Regions from separate parts of the Pseudoalteromonas sp. Angola-30 genome, predicted to be linked through region 4. Evidence: predicted binding sites of a transcription regulator. Region 4 holds the regulator's gene; each other region holds the start of a gene.
The links. Region 4 encodes sigma-54, which starts transcription at its own class of promoters, with help from an activator protein. Its sites were predicted from a motif close to GTTGGCACGNNNNTNGNNT; they were not measured.

Region 1 (7,715 bases), 130 kb from region 4:
CAGCAGCCGCTTAAGCTCTTCATCAAACGATGTATCGGGCGGCGTGCAAAGCATGAATGTAAACTCCGATGTAGTTGAATCAATCACAGTGTACGACCATAACATTCCAGCTGAGTTTGGTGGTTTTTCGGGTGGTATTGTTGATAGTAAAACCAAAAGCGTATTTACCAATGACAGTTTTAGCTTTGGTGTGCGGGGTAATCAAAGTAGCTGGGGGAGTTATCATTATATAGAAGCCGATCAAGACAGCTCTCAGCAAAATGTTGATCAAAGCACACTTGAAACGCCTAAGTATGAAAAAATCAGCTATAACCTGCGTGCTAATAAACAAATTAATAAGCGCCATGGCGTAATGATGAGTGTTAGTTACTTAACCAGCGACATCAGCGATTTGTCGTTAGGGGAAGTCAAAACGCAAAGCCGTAAAAACATAAATGCCATTGTTAAATATGGTTATCGCAATGGCTGGGTAGACGCATTAGATTTAACTCTAATGTATTCACCTTACGAAGTAGATGACTTTATAACCGACGCCAAAGACAGCGACTTCCATTTAGAAGGCGGCGCCGTAGGCGCGGTCGCATCACTTACCCAGCACTTTGATTTTGCAACCTGGCGCAGCAACCTTAATTTTAGTATGAGTGATAGCAGCCGAGAAGGCCCAGCGCACTTTTATAACTGGCTGCAAGCTAAAGGCAAAGATTGGGGACAATATGCCGACCAAGGCGATGCGCAAACACGCTACTCTCGCCAAGGAGGCTATGGCGCTTTAGATAACACCCAATACACCACCAGCTGGAAAAACACGCTAAATTTCAATTCATTTGAATTTGCAGGAACTGAGCATAATATTAAGGCTGGTATAGAGCTTATTCGCCAAGAAGTAGAGCGCGAACGCACACAAAATAGCTACAACTACGACTCCCCTATTATATGGTCTAGCGCTAATACACCACTTAATTGCAGTGGTTACACGCTTGACTGCCAAGCGCTTGAAACCACTATATCTATTGACGAACTTGCAGCGCAGTTAGGGGGCGAAATTGATTTTAACAACCAAGATCACATAACAGCGTACAGCAACAATGTAACAGCCACCGCACAGTATTTTAATGGCCGCTTAGTAACCCCAGCAGAGTATATAAATGTAGCGTTAAATCGCGCCTCGTTTTATGCAACAGATAGCATTACCTTAGGGCAATTAAGCTTAAATTTAGGTATGCGCTACGAATACGATGACTTTTTAGCTAATCATAATATTGCGCCACGTCTATCCCTTGGTTACGATGTATTTAACAACAACCGCACTATTATTAGCGCAGGGATTAACCGCTATTACGATTCAGCCATTATTGGTTATAAAGTAAAAGAGCAGCAGCGTTTTTCATACCGAGAGTACCGCCCAATTGAAAACGGCTACCTTCAAGGGTGGCTGCCGTCTAACTATACCGGCGCGTTTAAATACCGCTTTGATGATGTAAATACCCCTTACGATGACGAACTCGCATTAGGCATTGCGCATTCATTTGAAAAAGCAGGCAATATATCGCTCAAATATGTAAAACGTAAAAAGCATCAGCAATTTTCTCAGGTTACCGATGAAGAAGCAGCTAGTGATGGCTATAAATACATTTATATGACTAACGAGGGTGATGGCAGCTCAGAGCGCTACTCTATCTCGTGGAGTGCACAGTTTGGTAAACACTCTTTATGGGCCAATGCCTCCTACGCTGAAAACAAAGTTTCAAACGACGAATACAGCGCTAGTGCAGAAAATACCCCCCTTGATGAACTCGTTTATTATCTCAATGCACAAGGCGAAGGCGAGCTTGTAACGCTTGGGCAGCTAGAGCAAATACGCACCAACTTTGGCACCCCAGTGTCAGGTGCGCTTGGCTGGAATGTTGATTGGAACAGCTCATTTAGTACAGGCTTAAATGTTACCTACAGTGACAGCTACACCAGCGCGGTAAGTACCGGGGCTAGCGAAAGTATTGGGCTTGAGCAAAGCTGTACAAGTTGCCCTGTAGAATCAAGCTTAGTTGATGTATACGAAGAGCAAGAAATACGCGCCAGAACCATGCTAGGGCTCAGTTTACGCTATAGCCATAACCTCACAAAAACCCAATCTATTGACATAAGAGCGGATATTTCTAATTTATTAAATGCCCGCACTTACACAGTAAACGAAGGAGCATCAGGTATTGAGCCCGGGCGTATGTTTTGGGTAGGAGTTAGCTATAACTATGATTAGGTTATTAAGCATTTTTTTACTGTGCTCATTTAGCTTAAACGCCAAATCAACAAGTAGTATCGATTTACGCTCACTTTATAGTAAAGGCCAAGCTCATTGGCCTGCTATTCAAACCAGTGACGGAAGAAGCGTTGAGCCCATGTCGCTTTTGCCTGTAGCATCGCCTAAACCGGAGCATGTTGCACTAGGCGATAAGCTTTTTCATGATGTGCAGCTTTCACGTAATAATACCGTTAGCTGCGCTACCTGCCATGAACGCGACAAAGGCTTTCATGATGGCCGTACAACTGCCATAGGCATTGACGAGCAAGTAGGCACGCGTAACACCCCCGCTATTTTTGGTATTGATCAATGGCAACATTTTTTTTGGGATGGACGCGCAAGCACCGCTGAGCAGCAAGCACTTATGCCAATAGAAAACCCGATTGAAATGGACTTAGATCCAAAAATAGCCTTAGCCCGAGTAAATAAAGATAAGAGTTACCGTGCATTTAATCAAAGCGCTTTTAATAGCAGCACGTTAACCACCGAGCAAATGGCAAAAGCCTTAGTTGCGTTTGAGCGCACATTAGCAGCGCCAAATAGCCGCTATAAAACTTTTTTAACGCAGCTTAATAAAAATCCACAACAAGCAGTTAGTAGCCTAAGTGATAGTGAGTTAAATGGCCTGCACCTATTTAGAACTAAAGCTAAATGCATGACTTGCCATAACGGCGCACTACTCAGTGACAACCAATTCCATGGCACAGGGCTGCATTATTACGGCCGCCGTTTTGAAGATAAAGGCCGCTACGATGCCACCCACAACCCTGAGCATATTGGCCAATTTAGAACCCCATCGCTATTAGGGTTAATGCAAACATTTCCGTGGATGCATAACGGCTTATTTGACGATTTAGCCGGCATTGTCGCCTTATATAACCATGGTGGAGTAAGGCCCAAACCACGAAAAAATCAACTAAACGACCCACACTTCCCTAAAACTACCGACCTGCTTATAAAGCTTAATTTAACTAAGCAAGAACAAGCAGACCTAGGGGCATTTTTACGCATATTATAACAAGCACTGCTGAGTAAATTTATTCAGCAGTGCCATTGCACCAATATATTTCAATGCACTTAAATATCGCACCAAATTAAAACATTCCACATCGCTTTTATAATTTAAAAAAACACAAAAATAAATTTAGTGCTTTAATTTCATAAACTTAAACCAACACTTAAATATTGGCTAGCTTCATGCTTATTAAAAAGCGTAGGGGTTCAAGGATTTTTGAACCAGCACAATTTAATGCTAAACAGGCGACTAGGGTTCCGGTTCATGTGTACTTAACGAAGTAAAATGAACGACTGGTCCGAGAGTTGCCAACCTAGCTATATAACAAGTAATCACCAAGGGTGTTTAGTTTTTATATTTGCGTATGCAAGGGTTACACGGCGGGACAAAAGCCCGGGAGGTTCAATTAGCTTGGAACTCCTGCGCCCAAAAACCGTGTAAAACTTGGAGAATACGAAATGAAAACGATAAAAACACTTACGTTAGTCCTCGCTTTAATCTGCAGTTCAAATGCGCTCGCTAAAGATAAATTTTCTGTTTGTTGGTCAATCTATGTAGGCTGGATGCCATGGGAATATGGCGACAGCTCAGGCATAGTAAAAAAATGGGCCGATAAATACGATATTGAAATTGATGTAGTACAAATTAACGATTACATCGAATCGATTAACCAATATACCTCAGGCCAGTTTGATGCATGCACCATGACCAACATGGATGCGTTAACAATTCCGGCAGCTAGCTTTGTAGATAGTACCGCGCTTATAGTTGGCGACTTTTCAAATGGTAACGACGGTATCGTTTTGAAAGATAAAACCGATTTAAAACAAATTAAAGGCCAAACAATTAACCTCGTTGAGCTAAGCGTATCTCATTATTTATTAGCACGCGGTTTAGACTCGATTGGCTTAACAGAGCGTGACGTAAATGTAGTTAATACCTCAGATGCCGACTTAGTCGCCGCTTATACAACTGAAGATGTAACTTCTGTTGTTACATGGAACCCACTACTTTCTGAAATAGAAAAACAGCCTAGTGCTAGCAAAGTATTCGACTCATCAAACATCCCTGGCGAAATCATCGACCTTTTAGTAGTAAACACTCAAACCTTAAAAGAAAACCCAAAACTAGGTAAAGCCTTAGTAGGCGCATGGTACGAGATCATGGAAAAAATGAGTGCTGATCAAAATGCGCTTTCACACATGGCCCAAGCATCAGGTACTGATTTAGCCGGCTATCAAGCTCAACTTGCCAGCACCAAAATGTTTTATAAAGCCAAAGAAGCGGTGGAATTTACGCAAAGCCCTCACCTTGGCAAAACCATGAAATACGTTGCTGAGTTTTCATTTAAGCATGGCCTATTAGGAGATGGCGCACCTGACGCTGGCTTTATAGGCATTGAAACTCCAAGCGGCGTAGTAGGTAACCCGCAAAATATAAAGCTGCGTTTTGACCCTAGCTTTATGGAAATGGCCGTTAACAACAGCTTATAAAGCGAACCCACTATGAAAAAATTAATGAACTTAGCACCCTCGCGGTCACTGAAAGGATTTTTGGCTTTTTTGCCGTTTGTAATTTTGTTGCTACTTTACTTTAGCGCTTCTAACGAACGTCTTGAGGCTAACCCTTACGATAAACTGCTGCCAAGCTTTACGCAAATTGCCGATGCCGTCGAGCGCTTTGCATTTACCCCTGATAAACGCAGTGGCGACTACCTGTTTTGGAAAGACACCGCTGCGAGTGTGTATCGTATTTGTTTAGGTATCACAATTAGCGCGGGGCTGGGTTTATTAATCGGCATGTTATCGGGCCTGCTGCCGCTGTTTAGAGCCGGTTTTTCGCCGCTCATTACTATTGTTTCGCTTATACCGCCAATGGCCATTTTCCCCATTTTATTTATTAGTTTTGGCCTAGGAGAGCTTGCCAAAGTAATGCTAATAATTATTGGCACTGCCCCTGTCATTATTCGCGATATTCAGGGCCATGTTCGCCAATTGCCCAGCGAAATTTTAATAAAAGCCCAAACCTTGGGCGCCTCCACATGGCTGGTTGCTATACGTGTTGTTTTACCACAAATAATGCCGCGCTTAATTGCTGCAGTGCGTTTATCGCTTGGCACTGCATGGCTATTTTTAATTGCCGCTGAAGCCATCGCCGCGCAAGAAGGCCTGGGCTATCGCATCTTTTTAGTAAGGCGCTATATGTCGATGGATGTCATTTTACCTTATGTAATTTGGATCACTACGCTTGCCTTTTTGATGGACTTTAGCTTACGTAAATTATCATCACTTTGCTTCCCTTGGTACCACCATCAGGAGGCTGGAAAATGAGCCTATTACAAATAAACAAAGTATGGAAATCGTTTGCTGATGTACAAATATTAGAGCGTTTACAGCTTAACGTAGAGCAAGGTGAATTTGTTTCTATGGTGGGCGCTTCTGGGTGCGGTAAAACCACCCTGCTTAAAATGATATTGGGCAGTGAGCAAGCAACACGAGGCGAAATACTTTTAGACGGCAAGCCTATTTCTAGCGAGCCAAGTGAAGAGCGCGGCATTGTATTTCAAAAGTACTCTGTATTCTCGCATTTAACTGCTTTGCAAAACGTAATGATTGCCGATGAGTTTTCTGCCAGTCGTTTTTTAGGGCGCTGCTTTGGCAAACAAAAACGCGAGATAAAACAAAAAGCGCTTAAATTTATGGAAGCCGTAGGTTTATCTCATGCTATTAATAAATACCCACACGAATTATCGGGCGGCATGCAACAGCGCTTGGCTATTGCCCAAGCATTAATGAAATCCCCAAAAATACTCTTGCTCGATGAGCCCTTTGGTGCACTAGACCCCGGTATTCGAAAAGACATGCACCAGCTTATTCGTAAAGTATGGAAAGAAAACAACCTCACCATATTTATGGTTACTCATGACATTCAAGAAGGCTTTGAGCTGGGTTCTCGTTTATGGGTATTTGACAAAGTACGCCATGACCCACAAGCACCTAACGCGTATGGAGCACAAATTACTTACGATTTACCGCTTAATAGCGAAACCAAAGCTCAAAACCACTCACTTGCTCAGCAATTTACAAAAAAGGAAGTCACTGCATGATTTTGTATCAAGATACTTTAACCTCAGGTAAACACTGGTCTATGCGTATGCGTCGCGGTACTAGCTTACGGTTAATTGATAAAACTGGTGGCGCAAATGTAGGGATGTTGTTTTACAACCCCGAAAATTTACTCGAGCGCTACAACGCCCCCGACACTCTAAAGTGCCAACACACCTTTAAATTAACCCAAGGCCATTGTTTATATTCAGATATGGCACGTGTTTTTTGCGCGATTACCGACGACACGCTCGGTTGGCACGATACCTTAAGCGGCAACAGTAACGCTCAATCAGTTGAAAAAAAATGGGGCAAACGCGACTACCAAAACGAACGTAATAACTTCAAGCAAAATGGCTTAGATGCATTTTTAGTTGAAGCGGCTAAATACGGACTAACTAAACAAGACCTGGCCGCTAACCTGAATCTATTTAGCAAAGTAATTGCCAGTGATAGCGGCGACTTAAACTATCAAAGTGGGCATTCAAAAGCCGGCGATTATATAGAACTACGCTTTGAAATGGACACGTTAGTGCTGTTTCACACCTGCCCTCACCCACTTGATAGCGCCAGCGAATATCCGCAATTTGAAATTGAGTATCAAATACTGCCATCAGAACCTGTAAGCGATGACGATGAATGTAAAAACAGCTGTAGCGAAAACCAGCGCGGCTACGAAAACAACCGAATTTATCACTTAGGGTTAGAAGGAGTTTAATAATGATCACCACAAGCCAACTACTAGAACAAGATGCTATTAATCGCCAAGTTGTTGATGCCGGCGACTATTACTTACATGTGGTAAAAAAAGGCGAAACCATACGCATTTTAGACTTAGAAGGTAACCAAGCCGCCGATACGCTTTTTTATAATGCGAACAAACCAAGTGAGCGTTACAGCGCTACCGATACAATTCGTGAACAAGGTAATGTGTATTTAACAACAGGTACCGTACTACTATCAGATGAATGTAATCCTATGCTTAAAATTGTTGCCGATACATGTGGTCGACACGATACCGTTGGTGGGGCATGTTCATGTGAGAGCAATACAGTGCGATACTCTCTTGATAAAAAAACCATGCATGCATGTCGCGATAGCTGGTTACTAGCAATCAACGAGCAACCAGAGCTTGGTTTAAGTAAAAAAGACATAACCCACAATATTAATTTTTTTATGAATGTACCTGTAACCAACGACGGAAAACTAACCTTTGCCGATGGCATAAGTGGCGCAGGAAAATACGTAGAGCTTGAAGCGCTGATGGATTGCATTGTGCTTATTTCCAATTGTCCACAGC
Region 2 (7,715 bases), on a different contig from region 4:
TAAACCTATGGAACAACACTTTGTAGATTCGTACCTCAAAGAGCAAAACAAATTGTGTAGCTAGCAGTATGAAAAAACTCACTAAAGAGCAAGTCTATAAACGCCTTAACAACGATGAAGACGCACGCGCCTGTAAAGACATAAACGAAGATGACTGCAAAGAAGTGGCCGGTAACTTTATTCTTTTATTAACAAGCCAGCTTTTTAGTAAGTTTGCCGATGCCCTCCTCAACCCTAAAGTCACTCTGCCTTGGTTAATGCAAAGCTTAAACGTGCCAAGCGCGTTTATAGCGTGGCTGGTGCCTATAAGAGAATCGGGCTCTTTATTACCACAATTAGCGATAGCCAATATTATCCGTAAACTCTCAGTAAGAAAGTGGGTATGGGTTTGCGGTGCATTTGCCCAAGCTGTATGTATTGGCGCCATGGTTGGTGTTTCATTTTTGCTAGAAGGCGCTCAGGCTGGCTATGCAATTTTAGCTCTGCTGGTGCTCTTTAGTCTCGCCCGCGGGTTTAATTCTATTGCCGCTAAAGATGTATTAGGTAAAGTTATTCCTAAAAAAAAGCGGGGCAATATTAGTGGCCTAGCGGCAAGTATTGCTGGCTTTGCAACACTCACTTTTGGTTTAATGATGTGGTTTTTTTCGGGGCAAAAAGAGCAAAATACGGTATTAATTGCGCTGTGTTTAGGCGCCGTTTTGTGGGTTGTTGCTGCACTTTTTTATAGCCGCATAAACGAATACAAAGGCGCGACACAAGGCGGTAAAAATGGCTTTTTAAATGCGCTAAGTAAATTAAAGCTGCTTTATCAAGATAAACAATTTGCACACTTTGTAATTACCCGCGCCTTTTTACTTTGCTCAGCCCTAAGCGCGCCTTTTTATATTATTTTAGCAAGCTCTCAGCAGTTTGAATTTTCATTATTGGCAGTATTTTTAGCCGTGTCTGGCTTAGCAAGTTTAATTTCTGGGCCAATATGGGGAAGACTCAGCGATTTTTCTAGCCAAAAGGTGCTTGTGATCAGTGCGTTGCTTGTCACCATAAACGGCGTGAGCGTGTTTGTAATAGCTACATGGTATAGCCAGCTGTTTGAATATGCTTGGGTAATACCTGGTTTTTATTTTTTGCTTTGCATTGCTCATCAAGGCGTACGGCTCGGGCGTAAAACCTATTTAGTAGATATGGCACAAGGCAATAAACGCACTGATTATGTGTCGGTTAGTAATACTGTAATTGGCATTTTGCTTTTAATGTTAGGGAGTATAGGGCTTTTAGAAGCATTTTTATCAACCGCACAGCTTATTTTGTTGTATAGCCTGCTCGGTTTGTTAGGTGCTATTAGCGCGATTTTTTTGCCTCAAGCGGAGTAATACCAATGCGCAATAATACGTGATCAATTAAGCGAATTGGTATATTAAAAAAGCCCAACAAAATAATTGCCGGGCTTTGGACTTAAGACCTAAGGATAAACAGTCAGCTTTACCTCAAGTTATAACACCTAAGCAGTTACATTTAGCAGTGAATCACCTTCACTTAAACCAAATTTTTCTTGTACCGATGAAAGAATTGATTCTTTATCTTCATCAGATAGCTGGCTTGAATACTCAGTTAATAACTCATCTAAGTAGCTAACCACTTCGTCAGTATCAACAGATTCTAGCGAGTTTTGCGGCGGCGGTGGCGGGCGCTGCCCTTCAGGGCGTCCTGCATAGCCAATACTTTTAGCGTCAAAATCAAGTTCGCTCATTAAATCAGCTAACTCTTTTGTAGGTGAGATCCCCTGCTCTTCAAATGCAGCTTGAATACTTTGCGCATCTTCCGTGCTGAGGTTTTGTGCATCAAATTCTGCAAGTGTTTCTTTAACAAACTCAGTTTGCTCTGAAGTTAAAGCGCTTACTTGGCTAGATTGTTGAGTCATAAAACTCGTTGAGCTACCAATACTGTTGATCATATTTTTCTCCCTTAACGTGCGCGGCGTGGTGGCTTGTGTTCACTTAACTCTTGTTCGCTAATTTCGCCATTCCCATCGGCATCTATTTCGTCAAAAATAGTTTGCGCATCGCCTTGCGGTGGCGCACTTTCGCTAAATTCTGCAAGGCTAATCACACCGTCACCATCTGCATCTATGCTTGAAAAGTCAGGTTTAGGTGGTGGGTTATCACCGCCTCTGGCTGCAACATTGGCTGAAAAAGCCATTGATAATAATGCAGCAACGGCAAAAGTAGAAAAATGCTTCATCGTGGTCACCTTGGGTTAAATATTAATAAAGGGTATGAATATAAAGTACGCTTAAAAAACGCAAACATTGTGCAAACAATAAGGAAATAAAAATAAATCCGATTTTTATCATGTTATTTTTACCTTATTCGGTATTTCGGTTATTGTGATAACTAATTACTTAAAACCACTTTCAACACCTGTTTTGAGAGCTAACATACTAAGGACTTATTAACATACATGTTTAATCTTCCAATTTTTCTAGTTGTATCGCAGTGAAAATACCTAAACGCCTCCAGCCACTCGTTGATGATGGCCTAATTGATGAAGTGATAAGCCGCTTAATGAGCGGTAAAGAAGCGGATGTATTTGTGGTGCGCAGCGGTGGCGAAATTCGCTGTGCTAAAGTCTACAAAGATGCCGTTAAACGCAGCTTTAAAAAGGCAGCTCAGTATCAAGAAGGCCGAAAAGTAAGAGGCGGACGCCAAGCCCGCGCCATGGGTAAACGCTCTAGTTATGGACGGCAACTAGAAGAAGAAATTTGGCAAAATGCAGAAGTAGACGCGCTTTCACGTTTATCACGCGCTGGCGTCAGAGTTCCTGATACTTATTACTGTATTGATGGTGTGTTGTTAATGGAGCTTGTATGTGATGAAGACGGTGATGTTGCTCCACAGTTAGGGCATGTGACCCTTACACAGCAAGACGCTATTGAGCAGTACAGTATGATGGTTCATTATATTAAATTAATGCTGTGCGCTGGTATTATCCACGGTGACTTATCGGAATTTAACGTACTTGTTGATAGTAAAGGGCCTGTAATTATTGACCTTCCACAAGCTGTAAACGCCGCAGCCAATAACAGTGCGCAAGCAATGTTTACGCGCGATGTAAACAACATACGCCGTTATTATGCGCAGTTTGCACCTAGCCTATTAAACACCCATTACGCTAAAGAAATGTGGGCACTGTTTGAAGAGGCTAGCTTAACGCCAAACACTGTGCTCAGCGGAGAATTTGAAGACAGTAACGAATCTGCAGACGTAGATGCGGTACTCGATGAAATACAAGCGGCCGAATACGAAGAGTTCGACCGTTTAGAGCGTATTAAAAACGCTGACGATGAGTAAAACTACGCTCACGTTTAGCTATTGAGGATGAACAAACCGATAGCCCACACCGTAAACCGACTGAATAACGCTGTCGGTTTGCGTTACTTCATCAAGCTTTTTACGTAACTTTTTTATGTGGCTGTCTATAGTACGGTGGCTAACTATACGTTGGTCTGCGTACATGGTGTCCATTAAGCTATCGCGTGAATAGATTCTGTTAGGGTTAGAATACAAGGGCTTAAATAGCTGAAATTCAAAATTAGTTAGTTCTATACTGCTATTTTTATAGTTTACACTGTAAGTACTTTCATCCAGTGTCATGGCATTATTTATCGGTTCTTTTGTGGTATTAACACGCCTTAAAATTGCTTTTACTCGCGCCACCAGCTCAGCATAACTAAACGGTTTACAAATATAGTCATCGGCGCCCAGTTCAAGTCCGAGTAACCGGTCAATCTCCTCCACCTTTGCCGAAACCATAATAATGGGCACATTAGAGAACTTTCTTATCGCTTTGCACAGCTCTATACCGCTTTGCCCTGGCAACATAATATCTAATAAAATAACACTTGGCTTATTACTTTCAAGCCAGCTAAGTACTTCATCACCATGATGAATAAGGTGCGTTTGATAATGATGACTTGTTAAAAAGTCGCTCATTAAATTGGCAAGTTTTATTTCATCTTCAACAATGAGTATTTGCTCACTCATACTTATCCTCTACTGAACTAATAAGGGTAATTTAATAACAATGCCAAGCCCGCCAATACTGGCTTTTTCGGCTGATATTTCGCCATTATGACCTTTAACAATATGCTGACAAATAGACAAACCTAAACCAGAGCCACCCTCTTGGCGATTGCGAGAGCTGTCTACACGGTATAAATATTCAAACAAGTGCGATAAATGCGTTTGCTCAACGCCTATCCCGTTATCCTCTATTATAAGCTCTAAATAGGCTTGGCCTTTAATATTTACGTTATTGGCACTTAAAGAAATAGTTGAGCACTGGGCGTAATGCACCGCATTCATTAATATATTATCTAGCAATTGCAGTATACGTGTTTTATCTGCGTTTACTGTGGTGTTGTTAGCACCATTAAGAAGGTAAAAATTAATAGCGTGCTGCTCAAAAATAACGTGATACTTTTGCTCTATGGAGTTAAGTAAAAAGCCTACGTCGGTAGGTTGCATGGTGTAATGCATGCCGCCTAGCTCTGCGCTGTTTAGCATGTGTAGGTCGTCAATCAAACGCTTTAAATGCAGCGCTTCATCGTTAGCAGAACTAATATTTTTATTGTTTGGTTCACGTATCCCAAGCAACATAGCTTCGAGCTCACCGAGTAAAATGCTCATGGGCGTTCTTAGTTCATGAGAAATATTAGCTAACCAGCGTTTACGTACTTGCTCATCTTTAGCGAGCGTAAAGGCCAAAGTGTTAAAATCTTCACTAAGCTGGCCCAGCTCGTCTTTTCTATCTAATAAAAGTTTGGTGCTGTACTGCCCTTTGGTTAGCTTATGCATACCACTGGCTATTTGCTTTACAGGGCCAACTAAATGCCTTGCCAGTAAAAAAGACAACATTAAGGTAAGTAGCCCTGCGGTTAACGCAATAAGCCATAAATAGTTAGTTTGTTGCTTTAAAAAATCCAGCTCGTACCCATCTGCTAGGCTTTTTCTTTTTGAAACAGCAAGGTAAGCAATTGTTTTACCTTCAAGCTCTATGGGCGTTTTAATGTACTTTAAATCCTCAAATAATTTACCAAAAATACGCTGCTGGTTTTCATCCAGTAGTGCATAGTGCGCGGCATGCTCGGGCGGTGGACGTCGATCTCGTTGCGCCATATGCTGTGGGGGTCTGGGTCTGCGTTCGCCGCGAATTTCTGGGCGCTGTGGCATATCGCGTAAACTAGGTAAAAACTGGCTTGATTGCAATTGCGATTCAACAAACCTTAAAAAGCGCTGATCGTTACCTATAATTTTATCCCACGAGGGAGTTTGCGCGTATTTATTAGCCAGCTGTACTGCTAATGGCTCTAATGCTTTTACTTCTTTGGCGTTTACAAAATCAATAATACCTTGGCCAATACTGTACTGAATAAGCACAACAAGCCCCGCAATAATGCTAAAGGTGAAGCTAAATAATATTAAAAAAAGTTTGTTGTGAATTTTCATTTATTTTTTATAAACCTGACTCTAAAAGCATTTGAGCTGTTATTTATTGCGTATTTTTTTACTGCTAAAACGTATTATTAAAAGCTCTAAGCACTTTTAAGAATAGCCTGTAATAACAATTGTATTAATTGCGTGTTCTATTATAGCGACTTATAAATAGCGCCTTTAATAACAACGTATAACGTTAACAAGTAAAAGTGCAAACAATGTGCATTATATGAAAAATTACGCTCAAAAAAGGCGACCTAAGTCGCCTTTGTTATTAATCGTTTTTTAAATGCTTATCAAAAAAATCGAGAAACGCTTGTAACGTTTTAATTCTATGCGGCTGATAAGACAAGTAATGATCGCCATCTTCTAGCTCAATGTAAGTAACATCTTTATCTTCGTCATCTAGTTCATCTTCCATTTCTCTACTATGGTAAATAGGGACAACACTGTCATCGCTACCATGCACAAGTAAAACAGGTTTGTTAATTGATTTAGCAAAATTAACCGGCGAATTGGCCTCTAACTTATCGCTATTTGTTCCAAACTGTTTTCGTACAATGTCTTTGTTTGTAAAGTGTCGGGCTTTACTCACAATATGCTCAAGGTCAGTTACCCCTGCAAAACTTGCCGCACATTTAAATGTTTCAGGGTGTTTAATAACAGCCATTAAGGCGGCGTATCCACCATAGCTTGCGCCACCAATACAAATTTTATCTGGCTGAGCAATCCCTTGGTCTATTAACCAGTTAGCTCCATCTTGTAAGTCATCTTGCATGGCTAAACCAAAACCTTGGATCGACTGCATTAAAAAGTCATAACCATAACCACTTGAGCCACGAAAGTTAGGCTGTAACACGGCATAACCATTATATGCCAGTAGCGCAGTCCAATAGTCAAAGCCTGCATAGTCTCGCGCCATAGGTCCACCATGTGGAAATATAATAGTGGGTAACTTATCGCCTTTCTCATAGCCAACAGGCAGCGTTAAGTAGCCTTCTATAATAAGCCCGTCACGTGCTTTATAGCTAATGTGCTCTTTACCGGCGTATACGCTTTCGTTAATGTGTGGGTAAACGTCTGCAAAAAATGTTAAATCACCTCGCTTTCTGTCACCTAACATGTAGGCGCCTGATGTTTTATCTGAGCTGACATAAAGTACATATTTTTGCTGATCGTCGCTGGTGCTAACAATATCCATTTCAAATGAATCTTTAGGTAGTGATGCTCGTAAAGAGCGATGTAGCTTGTCTAAGTCTTCATCCCAATACGCAATACCATCTTCTAACTGCGAATGCGTAAAGCCTGCCACTTCGCCAGTTTTACGGGAGTAAAAAATATCGCCATCTACATCGTACTTGTCGTCGCTAAAAATGAGCTCACGTTTGTTAGTTGTTAGATTAAGCTTAAATAATGCATCACGCCCTTCATGTAGCGCAGTGATGTATAAAAAGTTAGGGTCTTTATCAAAGCCAAGTATCGAAATGCTTTGCTCACTAAATACTTCGTAGCTAAATAGTGTTTGCCACGACTCATTTTGCTCGTTGTACAGCTCGTAAGTAAATTGTGTTTCATCCATTTTTTTAGCAATACGAACCTTGCCTTGTCTATCAGCAAACCAACTGGTTACATCTGCACGAGCACGTTGTATTTGTTTTTTGCGTAAGGTAGTTAGGTCAAGTTCATACACCGCAGGGGTATTGGCTATTTTAAAATCGCCCTGCACGAGTATTTTATTTTCTTGCTCCGGTAAAAAGCTAATAATTCGGTCAGAAAACTGAGGCTGCTTTTCATCACGCGTGTTGTTTGCTCTAAACGCCAGTTTTATTCCTTTATCATCACTTAGATTATACGAATACATTAATGTAGACGCATACTTAACCCCACCAAATTGATATTTAATGTATCGTGCGCCCAATAACAACACATCATTATTTGCCCAACTAAACCAGTCAAAAAATACAGTGTGGTTATCAGATTTAATAATCGGCTTGCCCTTACCTGTTGTAAGGCTTTGCACCATTAAAACTAAATCGCCATCAAGGTTTCTAACATACGCAATGTTATTTCCATCTGGTGAGAGCTTAACTTGGCTTATGCTTTTTAAGCCTGCAAACGCTTCTATGGGTAGCTTTTTATCAGAGGCTGATAGGCAGCTAAAACTAAGTAGGGCAAATACTAAAGTGAGGTAAAGTTTAGACATTCAATATCCATTTGTTTTTA
Region 3 (7,715 bases), on a different contig from region 4:
TACAGCCTAAAACACGCGGGTGATCAATGCCACCATAATACCCAGCAGCAATTTCTAAACGGTCTTCAATTTGCGTAATGGTGTAATTACCAGGGGTTAGTACAAATACAATATCGGCACCCAGAGTTTGGGCTATTTCGCGGTTTACACGCCCTGCATAAGGTTGGCGGCGAGTAGGCACCATACCTTCAATAATAGCTACTTCGTCATCGTTAATTTTACTTTCAAAGCGCTCTACTATTTCTTCAAGTAAATCATCGCCTTTACCATCGCCAATCATTTGCTCTGCATAGCTTAATGCAAAGGGAGTTGGTGGGGTAATTGATGAGCCTTGCATAATAATTTGAGTCGACTTTTCAGGGCCTGTTTCACCCGTACGTGGTTGGGCAATTGGCTTGAAAAAGTTAACTTTCACGGTTTTTTGCTCAAGCGCACGCACTAACCCGACAGAAACAGATGTTAAACCAACACCCGTAGAAACCGGAATTAACATAATACGACGTGCCATAATTAAAGCTCCTTCACAATGTTAGCGGCATCAAGGGCAATTACCCATTCTTCATTAGTTGGCATTACAACCGCTTTAGTGATCGCGTTGTCAGAGCTAATAATGCCTTCATTACCAAATCGCGCATCTAAGTTGGCTTGTTTATCGCAATCTAGGCCTAAAAACGTTAGTTGTGTGATTACTTTTTCGCGGATAATATCTGAGTTTTCGCCTATACCACCGGTAAAAATAAGCGCATCTAACTGCTGTAATGGCACCATGTAGGCGGCAATTTGTTTAGCAAGGCGGTAGCAAAAAATGTCAAGTGCAAGGGCGGCTTTTTCATGGCCAGCTACAGCGGCTTCTTCTATGGTTCTGCAGTCGTTAGACAGTTCACTAATACCTAACAAACCACTTTCTTTATTCAGTAAGTTGTCGATTTGTTTTGCATCGTAATTAAGTTGTGTCGTTAAAAAGTTAAATAAACCAGGGTCGATATCACCGCTGCGGGTGCCCATTACTAACCCAGCAAGCGGGGTTAAGCCCATGCTAGTATCTACACTTTTACCGCCTTTAATTGCACACACAGAACAACCATTACCTAAATGCGCACTAATAAAGTTGCTTTGCTCAACAGGCTTATTAATTAATTTAGCGGTTTGGCCTGCTACATAATAGTGGCTTGTGCCGTGCATACCGTAACGGCGAACACCGTGCTCTGTGTATAGCTTGTAAGGGAGTGCATATAAGTAGGCTACTTTATCCATGGTTTGATGAAATGCAGTGTCAAAAACAGCAACCTGTGGCAAACCAGCAAACGAAGCCTGCGCTGATGAAATACCCAGTAAGTTTGCATGGCCATGTAAAGGGGCAAGGCTTGAAGCATCTGAAATACCCGCTATGACTTTTTCATCCACTAATGCAGATTGAGTAAAGTGCTCACCACCGTGAACAACACGATGGCCTACGGCAATTAAATGCTCATCTAAGTGGTGATCTTTAATTAGGCTCACAAGCGTATTAATTGCTTCACCATGCGCTTGATTAGCAGCTAAGGTGATAACGGTTTTATTACCTTGGTATTTATATTTGATAGATGGATTTTTTGAACCTAGGCGTTCAGCTAAGCCCGAAATAATTTCATGCCCGTTATCAGCATCAATAATGGCAAATTTTAAACTCGAACTACCACAGTTTAATACTAAAACGTGTTGTGATTTAGAGGGCGTAGTTGGCATAGATACAGTTTCCATAAACAATAAATTTAGTAAGTGTACGTTAAGATATGAACAATACACTTAAGGTGCAAATTAAAGGTAAACTTAGCCACCATATAGGTGATAAAAAAGCGACTAAAGTCTAATTTATAAGATGAGTATTTTAACCCAGTTAATAAATTTAGTTTAGTGTTTAGTTGCTTATATACAAAAACAATAACTTTTACTGCTAAAGTGTGAAGCTATTTATTTGTGTTACACTTACAGGCAGTGGCAAGCAGGCGCTACGGGTTTAAAAGTTTAGATGTGAGGAGTCATGATGCAAAAAAGTGTGATGTCACAATTACAAACGGGTAGGGCATATGCAAAAAAATGGCCTATGCGTAAAGAGTTAGCACCGTTGTTTAACGAATTTAAAGTAATTAAGGCAACCGAGCTGGCAATTACTGTAATGCCAATATTAGCCATGCTTACGTTATTTTTTCAGCTTAACTATTTAGGCCCCGATTTTTTACCGCAAGCGATTGCCAGTGCATTGTTTTTTTTATCGTTGCCGTTGCAAGGCTTGTTTTGGTTAGGTAAGCGAGCCGAAACACCATTAGAACCGAGCATGCAAAAATGGTACAACGAGTTATATACCAAAATGGTGGCAAATGGCTATCAAGCCCAAATAAGCGAAAACAAGCCCCGTTATATGGAGCTTGCACACTTATTAAAAGACATGTTTGATAAAATGGATAAAGCGTTTACTAAAGAGCAATTTTAGAGCGCGTTTATCTGTAAGTGTATGAGCAGAGCGCACGCTTTGCTCCATTTATTCATAACACTCCCTCTGACATATGAGCTTACTCAATATAGCCGGGCAGTAACTTCCTCACTAACACTCGTTATTAAAACATCAATCGGCTTTACTAAACTCGGTAATGTAAAACGATAGGGTGACGCTTTGGGCGCCTTTTTCTTCAAGAGTTTGCCAATGTTCAGGTCTAAATTTCCACGCAAATGGTGTCATCATTATTAAATTTTTAATATCTGAAAAATTAAGCGTAACCTGCTCTGTAATGAGCTTTTGATCTGCTTTTATAAAGCCGCTTGGCGTGTCAATTTCAGTGTGTTTTGCTACATCTGCATAAATATATTCTTTAAGCTCTTTTAAATGCCACGGCCCAGGGCTTGCAACTACTAATGTGGCATTTGGCGCTGCTAAACGCGCCAGCTCTTGCTCAAACAAAGGCGCAAAAACACTCAGTAATACGTCAGCAGTGCCTGACTTAAAAGGCGTCTGGCTAATTGATGCAACGCTAAAATGACATTGTGGGTATCGCTTTGCTGCATATTTTACGGCTGATTTAGAAATATCGACGCCGTATACCTGCGCCTCTATTTTATCGGCAATGGCATGAGTATAAAATCCTTCGCCGCAGCCTAAATCTATTAGCACGTTTGGTTTACGCTCACTAATTATATTACTTAATGCGCGCTGTAAAAATGCGTAAAAGCCTTGCTCTAAAAAAGCACGCCTTGCTTGTACCATTTCGAGCGAATCACCCGGTTGCTTTGAGTTTTTGTGTTGCACCGGTAATAAATTTACATAGCCTTCTTTGGCAAAGTCGAAGGTGTGATTATTGTCACATCGAAGTGATGAATTATGTTTTAAAAGTGCGTGGTTACATAAAGGGCATTGGTATTGCAGACTCATGAGTCTAGGTAGTCCTTATCATAAAAAGTTTTGACCCAGTGTGGCCGATAAGTGATCAAAAGCGTAATGGCCATACCGTTGAGCATTGCCTCAGGAAACCAAATGATAGCACTTAGGTATACGTAATTATCTGCCAATTCCTGCCAATTATATTGCCCTATAAGCAAATAAAACAAAGCCCCAAAGCTTATTTTTAGACATGCAATAAAGCCTGCCAATATAAAAGAGCATACAAAAATATAAACAAAAAAGTGACGCGGTAAATACTGATAACTCATTATAAAGCCAAGGTAGCTTAATAATGTAGGAATAAATGCACCAAACAGTATTTGCATGGGCAAAAGATTAAGATCAATGTTTGCAAAAGCCGCCAATAGGGCACTAGCCAGCAGGCTACTTAAAATAGCAAGGCGCCACCCTAAAATTAGCGTTGCGGCAGTTACACCTAAAATGTGTAAATCAAGACCGCTTAAAATACCCGCTTTAATTTGCCATAACATGGCAAACACTAACGCACACGCAAGTACCCCTATTTGCCGTGCAGGCGTTTTATAAAGTGCTTTATAGGTATTTTTTTCTACGCTTATAAAGGTAATAATTAAAACAAGGGCCCAAAGTAGCCCTTGCATTTTAAGCGTTAACATAGCAATTATTTAAAGGTTGACCAAATTGGCGCATGGTCAGAGGGCTTTTCTATGCCGCGTAATTCGTAATCTATGCCGGTATCAATACAGCGCTCGGCAAGGGCATGGGTAGCAAGCACAACATCAATGCGTAGGCCACGATTATCTACAAACCCTTTAGAGCGATAATCAAACCACGAGTATTTGTCGCTTGTATCAGGGTTTTGCTCTCTGAAGGTATCTTTAAATCCCCAATTTAATAATTTAGCAAGCCATTCGCGCTCCTCTGGTTGAAACGAGCACTTACCTGTTTTAAGCCAGCGTTTAGCGTTTACTTCACCAATACCAATATCTAAATCGGTAGGCGAAATATTGATATCGCCCATAACGATAACGTCTTCATCGGGCGTGTGGTTTGTTTCTAAATGGGTCATTAAATCTTTGTAAAACTGGCGCTTATAAGGGAATTTTGTTTCGTGATTTATATTATCGCCTTGTGGGAAATAACCATTCATTACCGTTAGGTCGCGGCCATTTTCTTGCTCAACTGTCACACTTATCATGCGTTTCTGTGCTTCTTCAGTGTCGCTGGCAAAACCTTTTAAGACCGATTTAGGCTTATTTTTGCATAACATTGCCACACCGTAGTGCGCTTTTTGACCATGAAAATAAACGTGGTAACCCATTTTTTGTACGTCCTCGAGGGGGAACGCCTCATCATGAACTTTAATTTCTTGCAAACCAATAATGTCTGGCTGGTGTTTATCTATAATTGCTTGTAACTGGTGTAAGCGAGCTCGCAGACCATTGATATTGAAAGAAATAACCTTCATAAAATTTACCTTTAATTAGACTCTGTTTTTATAACTAAATTGTATCAGTAAATAAGCCTACATAACATGATCGAAATGAGAAAATAGCTGCGCAAATGTTGATCAATTGGTGCGCAAAGTTTAAACATTGTAAATGCTTTATTAATTATTTAAATAAATAAAAAATTCAATTGATCTCGTGATTATTGAATATATAATGCGCAAAAATTACTTGTTTAGTCGTTCAAATAGGATCTCTCTCATGAAAACACAATTACTTTTAGCTACTGCTTTATTAGCCTCTGTGTCTGTATCAGCAAAAAGCAACACTTACTTTAGCCAAGATAATAAACTTGAATCTAAATTATGTGTATTAAGTGCAAATGAAGGCTTTAGCGCAGCGCGTAAAGAAGCAGCACAACACGGTGTATACTTATCGCGTTTTTCTAAAAGTGTTTTATGTAATGGTCAAGATATTCGCGACATTGCTAAAAAAGTAACGTCTAACCAAGCTGCTGAATCAAAAGTTGAAGTGTTTGCAAAAGATGCACACCAAGAAACACAGTTATGTATCACAGCGTTAAAGCAAGGCCTTGCGCCTGTTCGCCAAAAAATTGGTAACTTAAACTCGTTAAAGTGTAACGGACAAAACGTAACTGAATTTGTAAAGCGTTACCAAAACGCAGCAATCTAATTTCGCGGTAACATATAGATTAAAGTAATGCCCAGTTTGTACTGGGTATTTTTTTGCAAAAATTACAAGGTATGCAGCAATCATTGCAAAGCTAAGTAATTGATTAATGTATATAAAATAAGCTAAATACACGTAACTTATTGATTGTTGGCGGCTTGTGCACTTTGGCATTGGACTTGTATTAGTTAAAGTGACATTTACTAACTACAAGGATACGTCTTATGAAAAAGTTAACACTCGCAACAACTATTTTAGCTTCTTTAAGTTTAGCCGCTTGTGCCTCAAACCAAGGCCTTGAAAAAATCGATAGCGATTTTGCAAGTTTAGATAACGACAGTGATGGTTATATTTCAAAAGTAGAAGCAGATGACGATAGCATCTGGGGCCACTTTTCAAATATTGATACCAATATGGATAACGAGATCAGTCGTAAAGAATTTAACACTTACATGCAGTTAAATACCGGTAAGGTAGCGACTGACAGCGAAGTAAGTGAGTCGGCATTTAAAGCTAAAATAGCTAAATTTGATAAAATCGAAAATGATTTTAGAAGTTTAGATAACGACAAAAATGGTTACATCTCAGTAGAAGAAGCTGACGATGATGATATTTCAAACCATTTTGGTTACATGGATGGCAACAATGATAAACGCATCAGTAAAGGTGAGTTTAAAGGCTACATTAGCAAATACGGTAAAGCCGTTGCTGAAGATGATGCACTAAAGCATTATAAAAACAGCTAATATTAGCTAAATACGCTACACATAAGAGCCAGCATTAATTGCTGGCTTTTTTGTGCATTTAATTTGTTTTAAAAGCAGATATATTTTCCCCCTTTTGCGATGTTCTGTCATAATAGATGGCTACGTATTTTAAAGGGCAAAGCAAAATATTATGGCGGGTCGTCGAATTAGTGATGAACAATTAATTGAGATCATTGAAGCGGCTATATTTGTTGCAGACAAACCTGTTAGCAAACGCCACTTAAAAGATACTGTATTGGCTGATTTAGCTATTTCTATGTCACGAATTAACACTGCAATAGACGCTATACATACCCACTATCAAACACGTGGCATTAAGCTAGTTGAAGTAGGCAGTGGCTATCGCTTTCAAGCGTGTAGTAGTTTAAGCCCTTGGCTTAGTAATTTATGGCAAGAACGGGCACCTAAGTACTCTCGCGCACTACTAGAAACATTGTCGTTAATTGCCTACAGGCAACCAATAACGCGTGGTGAAATAGAGCAAGTACGAGGCGTAACAACCGGATCAGCAATTATTAAAACCCTCCTTGAGCGAGAGTGGGTTAAAGTAGTAGGGCATAAAGAAGTACCTGGTAAACCAGCGCTTTATGCCACAACAAAATTATTTTTAGATTATTTTTCGTTAACCGGTTTAGATGAACTCCCTGCATTGCCAGCGCAACAGGAAAGTAAAATAAACCAGTTATTAAGTGATCCTTCTGTGAGAGAACCATCCGAATGAGTATTCAAGGTGAAAAGTTACAAAAAGTCCTAGCCCGTGCAGGGGTAGGCTCACGACGTGAAATGGAAAAATACATTAATGCAAACCGCGTTAGTGTTAATGGTAAAGTGGCTAAATTAGGTGACCGTGTTGAGGAAACAGACTTAATACGTGTTGATGGCCACAGCGTAAAAATTGAAGAAAAAGCCGACCGTATTTGTCGTGTAATTATGTACAACAAGCCAGAAGGGGAGTTAAGTACACGTAAAGACCCAGAAGGACGTCGTACTGTTTTTGATCGTTTACCACGCATAGAGGGTGAGCGTTGGATTGCTGTTGGTCGACTAGATATTAACACGGCAGGTTTAATGTTATTTACCAATGATGGTGAGTTAGCGAACCGCTTAATGCACCCAAGTTATGAAGTTGAGCGTGAATATTCAGCCCGTGTATTTGGTGAAGTGACCAATGAAACCATTAAAAACCTAACGCGTGGCGTAGAGCTTGAAGATGGTCCTGCTAAATTTTTAACGGTTAAATCTTTGGGTGGTGAAGGCATTAACCGCTGGTACAATGTAACGCTAAACGAAGGACGTAACCGCGAAGTTCGCCGCTTATGGCAATCGCAGGATGTAGAAGTATCGCGCCTTATTCGTATTCGTTACGGAAAATTAGAGCTAGATAAGCGCCTTCCTCAAGGTGGTTGGGCTGAACTTGAT
Region 4 (7,715 bases):
AGGCCCGTAAGCGGTTTAAGTTCAGGCTCCCAGTGGGGGTTTGGCAAAAAGCGAGCATCAAAAACATAATCAGCTTCTTTAGGTATGCCGTGTTTAAAGCCAAACGATTCAAACGTTACAATAAGTTGCTTATCTTTTTTACCCAGTATTTTTTCGCGAATTGACTCTGCTAATTGGTGCACACTTAAATCGGTAGTATCAAGCATAAAGTCAGCGCGCGTTACGAGTACATCAAGCAGCTCTTTTTCTTTTTTTATTGCTAAATCAAGCGGCAGCGAATCGATGGATAAAGGGTGTAATCTGCGTGTTTCTGAAAAACGTTTGATCAGTGTTTGATCATCACTATCTAAATAAAACAGTGTGGGTTTAGCAAAGTCAGGAAGGTACTCGAGAATATCGTTAAATTCGTCTTGTTCTTTGGGGATATTACGAACATCTATACTAACGGCTATTTTGTCATAGTTATCTGAAACACTTCGCACTAAAGAGGGCAGTAAGTTGACCGGAATATTATCTACGCAATAATAGCCTAAATCTTCAACCACGCGTAAAGCAACCGACTTACCTGAACCAGAACGGCCGCTTATGATAATTAACTCCATTTATAGCCCTTAGTATTTACTACGATTGATCAACAATTACTTGATACAGCTCTGCATCGGTTTTAGCACTACGCAGCTGTTTACAAAATTCTTTGTTGCTCAGTTTATCAGCTATGGTTGCCAGAGTCTTTAGGTGCTGTTGGTTATCGCCATCTGGTACGATGAGTGCAACAAAAATATCAACAGGGCAGTTATCAATAGCATCAAAGTTAACAGGTGTGTCGCTAACAAGTACTAAAGCCAGCGGCTCTTCTACGCCACCCATTCTGCCATGAGGAATGGCGATCCCCCGGCCAATACCAGTACTGCCTAGCTTTTCTCTGCTTGCCAGCGCATTAAGAATATCTTGTTGTGGTAAGTAGGGGAGCTTTTCATGAGCAAGCTCACTGATAAACTCTAAAATTCTTTTTTTACTACTAAAAAGGACCGCAGCTTTGCTGCAGTCCTGGCATACTAATGTACTTAATTTCATAATATTAGTGTCTAGCAAGCTTCTCTTTATGTTTTATGACTTGACGATCGAGCTTGTCAATCAACGAGTCTATAGCGGCATACATATCTTGGTGCTCTGTTGAGGCAAATAAATCTGCGCCACTTACATGAATAGTCGCTTCTGCTTTTTGGTTGAGTTTTTCTACATCGAGAATGACATGCACATTGCTAATATGATCTGAGTGCCTTTCTAGCTTTGCAAATTTATTATTTACATAGTCTCTAAGTGAATCAGTTACTTCTACGTGACGACCAGTTAGGTTTAGTTGCATAAGCATTTCCTCTTTGTTTTTTACGTCTTATATCAAACTCTTTCTCTGATTTGACGGTGGAATAGCTAGCGATTCACGGTATTTTGCTATTGTGCGTCTAGCTACTTTAATTCCTTGCTCTGCCAATATATCCGCAATTTTACTATCACTCAATGGTTTAGCTGAGTTTTCCGCGGCAATTAGCTTTTTAATTAGGGCACGTATTGCGGTTGATGAACACTCGCCGCCGTTTTCAGTGCTTACGTGGCTTGAGAAAAAATACTTAAGCTCAAAAATACCACGTGGCGTATGCATATATTTTTGCGTAGTAACACGCGAAATTGTCGATTCATGCATTTCTACCATTTCAGCAACATCGTTTAAAACCATTGGCTTCATGGCTTCTGGGCCATGTTCAAAAAATGCCTGTTGCTGTTTTACAATACAGTTTGTTACCTTAAGCAGCGTGTCGTTTCTGCTTTCAAGGCTTTTTATAAACCATTTAGCTTCTTGTAAGTGAGAGCGAATAAACTGGCTATCACCACTTGATTTTACGGTACGTGACATAGCCGCGTACTGACTATTTACGCGTATTTTTGGCATGCTATCTGGGTTTAGCTCTACCACCCAGCGGCCTTTTATTTTTTTAACCGATACATCTGGTATTACATACTCCGACTCTTCCCTTACTATTGTATCTGCAGGTTTTGGGTTGAGGGTATGTATTAGGGTCATGACCTCTTTAAGCTCGTCTTCTTTAAGCTTAGTCTTTTTCATTAATGTACGATAGTCGCGTGCCGCTAATAGATCAATGTGATCGGTTAAGATCATTTTAGTTTGTTCTATAAAAGGGGTGTCTTTATCAAACTGGTTTAGCTGAATACACAAGCACTCTTGTAAACTGCGCGCGGCTATACCTACAGGGTCAAATAACTGAATACGCTTTAAAACGGCTTCTATTTCATCAAGTTCAACTTCAACTTCGTCATCGTTTTCTTGGTTAAAGCTCTCTAAAATTTCTTCGCAACTTAGCGTTAAAATACCCGAGTCATCTACAGCTTCTACAATGGCAATAGCAATGGCTTCGTCAGTTGGGCTAAAAGGAGTAAGCTGAAGCTGCCACATTAAATACTCATGTAGCGTTTCAGTAGAGGCACCTTGATAAATAGACTCATCTTCCGGCATTGGGCCTGAGGATGCCGCAGGGGCTGCGCTCATGTACTCATCCCAGGTTACATCCATTGCCATATCATCGCTAACGGTGTCTTTATTTAAAGCTTCGCCACTGTCTTGCTCGTACTCGCTAGTTGTATCGTCAGCCGATGCGCTTACGGTTACATCATCCGTATCTGCTTTTTGTTCATTTTTTCCAGCCGACTCTTCCGTGTAATCTTGCTCTTCTACTTCTAATAGCGGGTTGCTATCAAGTGCTTCTTGTATTTCTTGCTGGAGATCCAATGTACTGAGCTGCAGCAAGCGAATCGCTTGTTGCAATTGTGGAGTCATTGTAAGTTGCTGGCCCATGCGCAGCTGTAATGATTGCCTCATGTATCTCTAACAATCCTTTTATGTTGTTATAATTAATATTAGCAGATGCTTGTAGGTGTGGCTTAAATGTTACAGCCTAAATTGCTCGCCTAAATAAACATCGCGTACAGTTTTGTCATTTAATACGTGTTCTGGGGTGCCAGATGCAATTAGCTCCCCATGAGAAACAATGTAGGCTTTTTCACAAACATCAAGGGTTTCTCTTACATTGTGATCGGTAATTAATACGCCAATGCCACGGTTTTTAAGATGTTCTATTATTTTCTTTATATCTAACACTGAAATCGGATCAACACCAGCAAAAGGCTCATCCAATAAAATAAATTTAGGGTTTGCTGCCAGTGCTCTGGCAATTTCTACACGGCGGCGTTCACCACCAGAAAGCGCCATACCTTGGCTATCGCGAATATGCTGAATACTAAATTCATCAAGTAAGTTGTTAAGCGTTTCTTCTCGCGCGGCTTTATTGAGCTCTTTACGCGTTTCTAAAATCGCCATTAGGTTTTGATAAACTGTCAGCTTTCTAAATATTGATGACTCTTGCGGCAAATAGCCAATGCCTAAGCGGGCGCGGCTGTGCATAGGTAATAACGTAATGTCGTTATCATCAATAGAAATTTTACCTTTGTCGCTAGGTACTAACCCTACAATCATGTAAAAGGTGGTGGTTTTACCTGCGCCATTAGGGCCCAATAAGCCAACAATGCTGCCGGCTTCTACTTCAAGGCCTACATTTTTTACAACTTGGCGGCCTTTATAGCTTTTTGCTAATAGTTCTGCTTTTAAGGTGCTCATGGTTGACCTTCGTTACCTGTTTTTTCTTTAATTTTTGCTTCAACAGGCACTAAAATTGTGTGGACACGATCCGTAGAGTTTTCGTCTTTTTCTGCGCTAATAAGCTGCTGCTGCATATCGTAGGTAATACTTTTAGCATTAATTTTTTGACCGGCTTGTGCGACTTCAGCATCGCCAACAAGCGTTAAAAAGCGCTTTGCTACGTCGTAACGTACTTCGTTTGCACTGGCGCTCATTACGGTACCATCGTCTTGTTTTTCTTCGAAGTAGGCTGGGCTGCCAGTGGCAATAAGGAGTTGTTTGTTATCCCCTAAGTCTTCACGTTTATGTACTTCGAGTCGGTCGGCTGTAATTTTGCGATTGCCATGCACAATTTCGACGTTCTTTTCAAAAATACCTACGTTTTCTTTAAGTTGGCCTTCTTGACGGTCTGCACTAATAGAAATTTGATTTGCTGGCGGTTGAGCAGCAGGCTCAGCAGCAGAGGCGCTAAATGCAAGCATTAGCGATGGGATAATAAGTATTTTAGTGAGTTTATTGGTCATAATATATTGTTCGCGTATGGTTAATTAGTTTTATTACTTCGGTTTTTAAATCGGCTTCAAGGCCTTTACCGACAATTTTTAAATTAGGCCCAGTGACAACCACTGGCTGCTCAGAGCGCATTGTTAGCGCTTTAATGTCGACTTCGATGTTATCGGCATCGATGTTATCTATCATGGCGTTATCAACTAAATTTTTAGCAACCACATTGCCTTCTAAAATAAGTTGTTTATCTTCGTAAAGCGTTGCTTCGTCTGCATTTATTCGCCATGTTTGCTTTTCGTTATACAAGGTGAAAATAGGTTTTTCAAAAAACGTAAAACCAAGCTGTTGGTACAGCTCCATTTTAGCCGCTGTGACTTTATGGCTTATTTTGCCTTGCTCGTCATAGGCTGTTTGCTTAAGCTCTATAGCGGTGTAATCGGGCTTTGCAATTACTTCAGGTTCTTGCTCTGGCGCTACATTGGTTTGGGTAAAATAAGGGTACCAAAGCCAAACCATACAGCCGATGAATAACGCACTGAGTATAACGCGTGCTGCATTCATGAACTGGTGCCTTGTGTTGTAAGCGCTATGCCATTCTCTAGCATAAGTAAGTCTGTGAGCTCTCTAACGGCGCCAAAGCCGCCAGGCATTTGCGTAGTGTAATGCGATAAGCGCTTAATTAGCGGGTGCGCATCGTTAACTGCAACGGCAAAGCCAACGCGCTCCATTACTGGCATGTCAGGGCCATCGTCGCCAATATAGGCTATTTGTTCATCAGTTAACTTTAAAGTGTTTTTGAGTTCTTGATAAGCAATAAGTTTGTCTTCTTGGCCTTGATAAATGTGCTGCACGGTTAAGCTGCTCATGCGAGTTTGCACTATTTCTGAGTGACGCCCCGTAATAACCGCAACTTCAAAACCGCTATTGATCAGCGCTTTAATGCCAAAACCATCTTTTGTATTAAATGCTTTTAATTCTTCGCCTTGGTTACCGAGGTAAATTCGGCCATCAGAAAATACACCATCAATATCGCATATGAGTAGTTTTACTTTTTTGGCGCGTGCTTTGGCATCATCGCTTAGCGGTTGATAGAGATCTTCAAATTGCATTTATAATACTCCTGCTTTTAAGAGGTCTTGCATATTTAAGGCGCCTATTGGCTGGTTTTTATCATTGACCACAATTAAACCATTAATACGTTTGTTTTCCATTATGTTTAGGGCTTCAGCTGCAAGTATATCGGCCGTGGCGGTTGTGCATGACTTAGTCATAACCTGGCTAATAGCGGTGCTATGTATATCAACTCTTTGCTCTAAAATACGGCGTAAGTCACCGTCGGTAAAAAGGCCTGCAAGCTGTTGATTGTTATCTACAATAGCGGTCATGCCCAGGCCTTTGGCTGACATTTCTATTAACGCGTCTTTAATTGTTTGCGTTACACCTATAATAGGGGTGTTTGTGCCGCTGTGCATTACATCTTTTAAAGTGAGCAACAATCGCTTACCTAAACTGCCGCCAGGGTGAGAGAGTGCAAAGTCATCGGCGGTAAAGCCGCGTGCTTCTAAAAGCGCAACCGCCATTGCATCACCCATCGCTAAAGTAGCAGTGGTACTTGCTGTAGGCGCTAAACCTAATAAACAGGCTTCTTGTTCTACTTTTATACATACGTGCACATCGGCAAGTTTTGCCATAGTAGAGAGCGGGTTACCCGTCATCGATATTATTTTTGCGCCAAGGCGTTTAAGCACCGGAATAATATTAAGTACTTCGCTGGTTTCGCCCGAGTTTGATATAAGCATAACCACGTCATTTTTGGTTATCATGCCTAAATCACCATGGCTTGCTTCGCCTGGGTGAACAAAAAAAGCAGGGCTGCCTGTACTTGCAAGGGTAGCAGCAATTTTATTACCAATATGGCCTGATTTACCCATGCCAATAACAATAATGCGGCCTTGGCAATCAAACATGAGCTGACACGCACTATGAAAGTTTTCGTCAACGTATTGTGTAATATCAGCAAGCGCTTGGCGTTCAATGTTTAATACGCGTAAACCTTGCTCTATAAAATTTAGTTGTGCCATTGTTACCCTACTTGACTAAAAATATAACCTTGGTACGCCAAAAATGCGATGAGTAATAGGCCACCTTCTACTCTATTGATACGCTGAGAACCTCTAAAGTTCAATGACATAATAATAAGCGCAAGCGTAGCACCTAACATAATAAGTATGTCGCGGTTTGCAAGTGACGGGTCAACCACTGATGGGTTAATAATACCTGCAAGCGGTAATACCGCTAAAATATTAAATATATTTGAGCCCACAATATTACCTAGGGCTAAATCATCTTCGTTTTTAAGTACACCCGCTACAGAAGCTGCAAGTTCAGGCAAGCTTGTGCCGATAGCGATAATGGTTAAGCCAATTACTAAGTCGCTTAAACCAAAGTATTTAGCAATATCGACTGCTGAACCAACTAAAAAGTGTGAGCTAACAGGCAATAAAACCATGCCGACAATTAGCCATAAAACGGCTTTTTTAGTTGGTACATCGTTAGGAACCTCATCGCAGGCTTCTGAAACAAAAGGGTCATCTTGATTTTTTGCGCGCAAAGAAACCACAATCAAACCGCCAATAAATACAGCAAATGCAACTAGCAACGCCACCCCTTCGGTGAGCGAGAAGTAGTTGTCTGAAAATACATACCACGTAGCCAAGGATACCAGCATAACAAGCGGCATTTCGCGTTTTAAAGTGCTTGATGACACACTCAAAGGGCGTAGCAGCGCAGTAATACCTAACACAAGTAAGATGTTTGTTATATTTGAACCTACCGCGTTACCGACCGCTGTGTCGGTTTTATTTGCCAAAGCAGCCGAGGCCGATACCATCATTTCAGGGGCCGAAGAACCCATAGCAACAACCGTTAAGCCAACAATTAAAGTAGGGACTCCAAAGTTTTTAGCAAGCGCTGCCGCACCGTATACAAATCGGTCGGCGCTCCACACAAGTGCAGCAAAACCAAGAATTAAAATAACAAACGAGGTAACCATTATGTTAAGCCAGATGTTCAAAATACAGATGGCGCGAATAGTAACAAAAGCCAACATGAAAGTATAAGCAAAAGAGCAGGGTCTACTATTGCAGTGCGTGAATTTTATGCGCTTAAGCAAAGGTTAAGGCAATTTACTTCAGCCTTAGAGCGCTTTTTGTAGGCGTATTACAAAATCTTACGAATTGTTTTTTCCATCTTGGCTAAAAAACCCTTAAAATAGGAGCACGAGTGAACATTGTTACGGAGAGCGACTTGTCGCAATCAATAGTAGAAGTCAAGGATGTTAGCTTTTCGCGAGGCGATAGAACCATATATAAAAATATGAGTTTTAGTGTTCCTAAAGGTAAGATAACAGCGATTATGGGGCCAAGCGGAATTGGCAAAACCACAATGCTACGCTTAATTGGTGGGCAGCTTAAGCCTGACGCCGGCGATATTTTATTCG

Region 1: PSH54_RS09475 (putative urea ABC transporter substrate-binding protein) is a predicted target of sigma-54. The motif match lies at 3,481-3,499, and genes of this name have one in related genera.
Region 2: PSH54_RS05805 (EF-hand domain-containing protein) is a predicted target of sigma-54. The motif match lies at 2,297-2,315, and genes of this name have one in related genera.
Region 3: PSH54_RS08095 (EF-hand domain-containing protein) is a predicted target of sigma-54. The motif match lies at 5,696-5,714, and genes of this name have one in related genera.

The regions. Positions count from the first base shown of each region.
Region 1 is NZ_JAQREI010000005.1:188,715-196,429, reverse strand. Features, by position in the region: gene PSH54_RS09485 (porin) at 1-2,254, shown strand, start outside; gene PSH54_RS09480 (cytochrome-c peroxidase) at 2,247-3,314, shown strand; guanidine-I (ykkC/yxkD leader) riboswitch at 3,550-3,713, shown strand; gene PSH54_RS09475 (putative urea ABC transporter substrate-binding protein) at 3,770-4,804, shown strand; gene PSH54_RS09470 (ABC transporter permease) at 4,874-5,641, shown strand; gene PSH54_RS09465 (ABC transporter ATP-binding protein) at 5,638-6,417, shown strand; gene PSH54_RS09460 (urea amidolyase associated protein UAAP1) at 6,414-7,133, shown strand; gene PSH54_RS09455 (urea amidolyase associated protein UAAP2) at 7,136-7,715, shown strand, end outside.
Region 2 is NZ_JAQREI010000003.1:107,424-115,138, reverse strand. Features, by position in the region: gene PSH54_RS05820 (putative bifunctional diguanylate cyclase/phosphodiesterase) at 1-64, shown strand, start outside; gene PSH54_RS05815 (MFS transporter) at 69-1,370, shown strand; gene PSH54_RS05810 (hypothetical protein) at 1,499-1,951, opposite strand; gene PSH54_RS05805 (EF-hand domain-containing protein) at 1,963-2,238, opposite strand; gene PSH54_RS05800 (PA4780 family RIO1-like protein kinase) at 2,493-3,347, shown strand; gene PSH54_RS05795 (response regulator) at 3,366-4,040, opposite strand; gene PSH54_RS05790 (ATP-binding protein) at 4,050-5,504, opposite strand; gene PSH54_RS05785 (S9 family peptidase) at 5,767-7,695, opposite strand.
Region 3 is NZ_JAQREI010000004.1:210,065-217,779, forward strand. Features, by position in the region: gene pta (phosphate acetyltransferase) at 1-508, opposite strand, end outside; gene PSH54_RS08065 (acetate kinase) at 511-1,725, opposite strand; gene yfbV (terminus macrodomain insulation protein YfbV) at 2,024-2,470, shown strand; gene PSH54_RS08075 (putative RNA methyltransferase) at 2,603-3,403, opposite strand; gene PSH54_RS08080 (energy-coupling factor ABC transporter permease) at 3,400-4,047, opposite strand; gene xthA (exodeoxyribonuclease III) at 4,053-4,859, opposite strand; gene PSH54_RS08090 (hypothetical protein) at 5,101-5,532, shown strand; gene PSH54_RS08095 (EF-hand domain-containing protein) at 5,754-6,275, shown strand; gene scpB (SMC-Scp complex subunit ScpB) at 6,427-7,017, shown strand; gene rluB (23S rRNA pseudouridine(2605) synthase RluB) at 7,014-7,715, shown strand, end outside.
Region 4 is NZ_JAQREI010000005.1:62,105-69,819, forward strand. Features, by position in the region: gene rapZ (RNase adapter RapZ) at 1-602, opposite strand, end outside; gene PSH54_RS08855 (PTS sugar transporter subunit IIA) at 622-1,074, opposite strand; gene hpf (ribosome hibernation promoting factor) at 1,079-1,366, opposite strand; gene PSH54_RS08865 (RNA polymerase factor sigma-54) at 1,394-2,893, opposite strand; gene lptB (LPS export ABC transporter ATP-binding protein) at 2,963-3,688, opposite strand; gene lptA (lipopolysaccharide transport periplasmic protein LptA) at 3,685-4,233, opposite strand; gene lptC (LPS export ABC transporter periplasmic protein LptC) at 4,223-4,777, opposite strand; gene kdsC (3-deoxy-manno-octulosonate-8-phosphatase KdsC) at 4,774-5,325, opposite strand; gene PSH54_RS08890 (KpsF/GutQ family sugar-phosphate isomerase) at 5,326-6,297, opposite strand; gene PSH54_RS08895 (calcium/sodium antiporter) at 6,300-7,268, opposite strand; gene PSH54_RS08900 (ATP-binding cassette domain-containing protein) at 7,523-7,715, shown strand, end outside.